Regions from separate parts of the Paenibacillus sp. FSL H7-0714 genome, predicted to be linked through region 1. Evidence: riboswitches for the same ligand, from Rfam matches in the RefSeq annotation. Region 1 holds a riboswitch; the other holds the start of a gene.
The links. A riboswitch is a leader RNA that binds a small molecule or an ion and turns the genes downstream of it on or off. The one in region 1 is predicted to bind cyclic di-GMP.

Region 1 (3,249 bases):
TCATTCTCTTGACCTGCAGTACTAACTACCAAATGTGGGTTACCCCGTCCTAAGTCAGATGGTGATGCAGCGACTTTGTAACGGATAATGGTTTGATTGGAAACATGTCGAACGGATTCGATTTGAATGCTTGGATATTGCTTAACTCCAGTATCGATTGTATCCCCTGCTTGATGATTAGATTGTAAGGGAATATTCTGATTACGGTAAAAAATGAGATTCCGTGCTTCAAACTTGTAGTCCTTTTTATCATCCTTTAATGTATCAGGTGTCTCATATACTCCAATGAGTTTCTGGCTTTCAGGATCGTATTCTAAATAACCGTATACCTTTGCCTTGGCACCGGATTCACTAGTCATGGTGTTTTCCTCTGTAGCAAATCCAGTATATTGGGATAGATCAGATTTAGTATCAAGTGATAACAGCATTTTCATTTTTTCTCCGTCAGTTACAACACCGTTCAAATTCATTGTTACTCCTGAACTGGAAGCTTGAAGATTATACTGTTGACCGATGCCGTTATTTAATGCATTGCTCACACTTCGCCCACCAATTTTATCCCAATTAATCGTCATACTAGCGAATACAGGAATGGCGACAAGTAAGAGGCAAGAGAAGACGATGCTGATAGGAACAACCTTTTTATTAGGCCTAGGAGTATTCTGGGAGGCATTCAGATTTCTTTGACGTTTATATGCTTCTTGTTCAATGGTAGTCCACATCAAATCATAATCCGGTCGGGGAATATGTCTATCTTTTTCAATATACAGATTCATTACTACTCAGCTCCTTTAGTTGAGTTCCACCCATTCTATTTAGTATTTTAAGTCCCTTGTTCAGTCTGGATTTTACAGTTCCTTCGGGTATGCTCATAACTTTAGAGATCTCGGGTACAGTCAATTCGTTTATAAAACGAAGGACTACTACCATTCTGATTTTGTCGGGAAGCTGACTGTATAACCCTTGTAATTCTTTTTTAGTTTCCTGTCGATCCAACCGTTTTTCTACAGGGTTTGATTCCTCAGACCTGGATAGTAAATAATTACGTACTTCTTTCATCCACCCCGTCTTACGCCTTTTAATCACACTGTGGCACTCATTCGAAGCAATTCGTAAAATCCAAGATTTCAAGTTTCTTACCTTAGACTTATCCGCTAAGATAACCTTTACAAATACCTCTTGGCAAATATCCTCTGCATCTGCCTGATTTTTCATTAAGTAGTAACAAAAATAATATACTTGTTCTTTATAGAGCTCGAAAATTTCTCGGTCACACATTTTGCTGCACCCCCTGTCTTTGCTGTTCTCATTAATAAGACTTATAAGCGTATGTAATCGTTCATTTTTCATTTTGAGTGAAGTATTTCTTCTGAGCATCATAGCGAATTTGAATGGAAGATAAGTCGTTTACAGGTAATTATAACCATGATAAAATTAGCGGTGGGACATGCGTCCGTAAGCTAATTAAAACTAATTGAATGTCCGCGTTAAAGGTAAAATCATCGAAAGATGATGACACAAAGCCATGGGTCTAAAGCCTTTCTACAGAAGGAAATGATCGCCAGGCCGCCATAGGGATGTCTTATGAAGCATAAAGGATAGCTCTAAGAATATGTAGTCTATTTTGAGCTCTTTTATTATTTCGACCTATACGGCGTTACATTATCGCAAGGGGCCGAAAGGGGAAGTACATGAACAGTTTTTTCAAAACAATAGGCACTAGTTTGGCAGTAGGTGCTTTATTGCTGTCCGGAACGATCGGATGGATGTCTAATCCTGAAGTCGTGTCTGCAGCTACCACAACAGCAGTAACCGCGGATCAAATGATTAGCAAAGTAACGGCGGCCTCTAAAGCAATAAAGAATTTTCACTTAGATGTGATCAAAAAACAGGATATTCAGAGCGGTGGGGTACGTATCAGCAACACTAACACACTGAAGCTGGATATTAATCGACTGCCGAATTTTGCTGCAGCTGGCACCGTTGATAGTAGTCTTTTAGAAACATCGTACAGTCTATATGCCAATGACAAGGAGTTTTACTATCTTGTAGACGGAAGTGAACTGATCGATGAATCTGAAGATGAAGGTTACGACGATGACGGCGAGCCAATCGATCCCGATGCACAGTATTGGATTGCACTGGAGAAGATGGAGTGGGATTCTTTTTACTCCAAAGGTCAATACGATCCTGTTTCCATGCTTGATTCGGTTAAAAATTATAAAAAATCTATGAAAGTCAGCACTGCTGGCGCACAGACTGTCCTGCAGTTCACGGTAACTGATCCGACAGCAGCTAAGGGAATAATCAAACTCTATGACCAGGAGAACCTCTGGGATGGAGAGACTGTTCAACCTAAAAGCGTAACTTGGAAATTATTCGTCAATACTAAGACCTGGCAAACGGAAAAGCTGACAGTCGATCTGAGTTATGTACTGACAAGTGACGGAGAAAAAGATACATACAACACGAAAATCGAAGCTAAATATTCCAAGAATAACAAAGGTACAACCATTGTAAAACCGGCCGAACTAGAATAATAAGGTCGATTTCATATTGAGCAAAAAGCGCTGTTCTGTAGAACAGCGCTTTTTGCTGTATTCTCTATTTTAATAACGTTTCTATTCCTTCTTTAAGATTGTTGTCGTATGTTTCAACATTCGATTCATGAGATTTCGCCGCTCTGTTTTTATGTCGGTGGCGCTTCTCTTTAATGCGTCGCGGATGGGGATGATCTCTGTAATTTTCCTGCCGCTTTTTATTCTTCGATCTACACAAGTCGGGATGTAACCTACGTTAGTTATACTCGTGTTTCCTTTTTCATCCTTCTTTATTTTAAGCGTAAGTATGATACCGCTTTGTGTATAAGGAATATTCATTAATTTAGTAGAAACAAAATTCCCCAATGAGTAAATAACGAATTGTTTTTTTCCACGAAGCGCTAACGGTTGAAGAACATGTGGGTGAGACCCCAGTATGATGTCGGCGCCATTTTTAAAGAAGAGATTGACCAGCTCTTTTTGCCTCTTGTTTGGAGTGTAACGATATTCGCTTCCGAAATGCAGATAAAGCAAGACTAGATCGACTTTCTTTTTTAAATCTCGAATCTCCCGAATGATCTTGGGCGTAGATATCCGGTTAACCAGCCATGGCTTACTCACTGGTATAGGAATTCGGTTGGTTCCTGCTGTGTAGGAGAGGATGCCAATCGTAATTCCTTTGACGTTTTTAATAAGCGTTCTCTTGGAT
Region 2 (3,249 bases), 1.6 Mb from region 1:
TAACTTCGGCACCAAGGGTATCGAAACCCCTAACACCTAGCACTCATCGTTTACGGCGTGGACTACCAGGGTATCTAATCCTGTTTGCTCCCCACGCTTTCGCGCCTCAGCGTCAGTTACAGCCCAGAAAGTCGCCTTCGCCACTGGTGTTCCTCCACATATCTACGCATTTCACCGCTACACGTGGAATTCCACTTTCCTCTTCTGTACTCAAGTCACCCAGTTTCCAGTGCGACCTCAGGTTGAGCCCAAGGTTTAAACACCAGACTTAAATGACCGCCTGCGCGCGCTTTACGCCCAATAATTCCGGACAACGCTTGCCCCCTACGTATTACCGCGGCTGCTGGCACGTAGTTAGCCGGGGCTTTCTTCTCAGGTACCGTCACTCCGATAGCAGTTACTCTACCGGACGTTCTTCCCTGGCAACAGAGCTTTACGATCCGAAAACCTTCATCACTCACGCGGCGTTGCTCCGTCAGACTTTCGTCCATTGCGGAAGATTCCCTACTGCTGCCTCCCGTAGGAGTCTGGGCCGTGTCTCAGTCCCAGTGTGGCCGTTCACCCTCTCAGGTCGGCTACGCATCGTCGCCTTGGTGGGCCGTTACCCCACCAACTAGCTAATGCGCCGCAGGCCCATCCCTCAGTGACAGATTGCTCCGTCTTTCATTCTTTCTTCAGGAGAAAAAAGAAATTATCCGGTATTAGCTACCGTTTCCGGTAGTTATCCCAGTCTAAGGGGCAGGTTGCCTACGTGTTACTCACCCGTCCGCCGCTAAATCATTTTGAAAGCAAGCTTTCAAAATAACTCCGCTCGACTTGCATGTATTAGGCACGCCGCCAGCGTTCGTCCTGAGCCAGGATCAAACTCTCCAATTAGTATTGAAAAGAGCGATATGCTCATTTTGAAACATCTGACGAGAAAATTAATTCTCTAATTTTGGATTTCACTTTCGTGATTTCCTACTCACTCGTTGTTCAGTTTTCAAAGATCAAGTTCTCGTTGGCGCCGTTTAATGTCTCAGCAGCAACTCTTATAATATATCATGTTGTTCTCAGTAATGCAAGCTTTATTTTTCGAAAGCCGTTTATATAACTCTCTCAAACATTGCCTGTACGCTGTCTAACAACGCTTAACTATAATAACCTATCTATTCATAGAAAAGCAACCCCTAATAGAAAAATAAACAACTAGCTTAATAATTAAGCTGGTTGTTTATTTAATAGAGTTATGAATCTAGCGATGCAAATTAATAGTATTTTGCTGCAGTATACTTACTTGAAGCCTTAATAAAATCCGTATTCTTCTTACTCTTCGCTGACGATGCATCTACCGTTGTATCAATAGTAACCCATTTCCCATCCATCAACACTTCATTCCATGCATGGTATTGCGTAACGTAGCTAGTATTCCCCATCACCAATTTAGCAGGCACATCTACACTACGCAGCATTGCGGCAAAAAGAGAAGCATAGTCATAGCAGATTCCTTTTTTAGTATTCAAAGTGTTGTTAATGTTCGGAATGTAATCTGTTGTTACGTTATTAGCAAGAGAATAATCGTATTGTACATTAGCAACTACATAGTTATAGATTGCCTTAACTTTCTCTTCATCTGTTGTTTTGCCTTTTGTAAGCTCTTTTGCCTTAAGGATCGCTTTATCAGAAGGACTCCATTTCACATTCTGTACGGAGCCCAAATATACGGAATTCGAGTCACTCATGGTTACGTCTACTACTTCGGAATATAACGCTTTGTATTTATTGCCGGTTGTGTTCTCAAGAACAGAAACCTTATAAGTACCATTACCTTGTTGTAAAGGGAAGTCCTCAGCTTGTCCAGAAGCATATAAGTTATATGTATAGCTGCTGTTGTCTTTAGTGATCATGAGTTTGATTCTTTTATCTTTCGGAATATCATAGTTAATTCCAATAACACCTTGAGCCACTTTCGATGTAATCAACCAGCTTGCATCTACACTTGCGGCTTGAGCTGCGCTTACCGGAACCGCAGTAATCAGTACGAATAGCGCCACCATCATAAAATAAACCTTTTTCACGGATAAAACCCCTTTCGGTAGCTGGCTGCCATCCTTTCGGGAAGGCCCTTTAGCTTTGCGTCCCTACCTTTCGATAGGTTTGCCGTTATCGTATAAGCTCTATCTGTTCTAATTTCACTAGACAAATTAACAGAATCAGTCCAAGTAGAAATATGAATCTAAGATTCTTATATATTTTATAAAAACAAAAAAAGCCTCTTCATTCGGTAACTGGCTGCCATCCTTACGGGAAGGCCCTTTAGCTTTGCGTCCCTACCTTTCGATAGGTTTGCCGTTTATCGTGTTTAGCTTTTATAGTCTTATACTACCATATTTATCCTCGTAAACAAGAACAAAATTGCTAGATTTACTATTATTTTATAGTTATTTCTCTGTATTTGAATTCTCTTGTTATTTCTCGTCAACGATTAGGAAAGTTTGGCATGAACAATCAAACGATGTGTAGGATCTACTAGTGGGTCACACGTAATTAGAGTAAGAATTTTATCTTTGTTATTCCCGTCTAGAACAGACACATCACTAGGAAGTACAACAGAAATATCATAAACCTCGTAATTATAAGTCTGATCGCTAGTCTTCACCGTAATCGTATCCCCAATCACAACCTCATTCAATCTGTTAAACAATCTGCCCGTAGTTCTAGCTCTATGTGCAGCTATTGCGGCGTTCCCTATTTCTCCTATTGGAGTTGTTTCTTTCATATGGGCCGCGGCATGCTTCATATTCGCTTTAGTAGCCCCTTCTAATACAGGCAGCTTCAGATCGATCTTATCAATCTCAATTAATGCGATAACTTTGCCACCCACTTCAATTTCCGGTTCCGGCTTTTCTGTTTCTTGCGGCTGTGCTTGTGCATCTAAAGCTGATTCCTCCGCTAGTAGCTGAGTGACCTCGGCATATCTGCTCTTCAGATCAGGTGGTGGAGTACTTTCACTGGTGCTCAGTTCAGCCGATTCTAATAGCTTATCCTGCTGCCAGTCGTTATACCATTCGTTAGCTTTTGGATAGAGCATGATAAGGATCCCCGCCAGTATGAGCACATACGAGAATTTACGCATGATTTTCACCTCCGTAGATTGGTTCTACTGAACTTTAGAATACCCATTTACGACTTCCGAAGAAGTTAATAATCACCGTCACAAACGTTACTAATACCTTAGAGATCAACACTTGAATGCCTAGTTTGTCAGTC

Region 2: another riboswitch for cyclic di-GMP. It lies ahead of NST34_RS03210 (transglutaminase-like domain-containing protein); the one in region 1 lies ahead of NST34_RS10225 (DUF6612 family protein).

Annotation. Positions count from the first base shown of each region.
Region 1 covers NZ_JBBOPT010000001.1:2,353,496-2,356,744, forward strand. Annotated here, with positions in the region: gene NST34_RS10215 (DUF4179 domain-containing protein) at 1-776, opposite strand, end outside; gene NST34_RS10220 (RNA polymerase sigma factor) at 760-1,278, opposite strand; cyclic di-GMP riboswitch class I at 1,483-1,574, shown strand; gene NST34_RS10225 (DUF6612 family protein) at 1,692-2,540, shown strand; gene NST34_RS10230 (CapA family protein) at 2,622-3,249, opposite strand, start outside.
Region 2 covers NZ_JBBOPT010000001.1:713,706-716,954, reverse strand. Annotated here, with positions in the region: rRNA gene NST34_RS03215 (16S ribosomal RNA) at 1-876, opposite strand, end outside; gene NST34_RS03210 (transglutaminase-like domain-containing protein) at 1,248-2,057, opposite strand; cyclic di-GMP riboswitch class I at 2,071-2,151, opposite strand; cyclic di-GMP riboswitch class I at 2,260-2,340, opposite strand; gene NST34_RS03205 (class D sortase) at 2,465-3,115, opposite strand; gene NST34_RS03200 (GtrA family protein) at 3,150-3,249, opposite strand, start outside.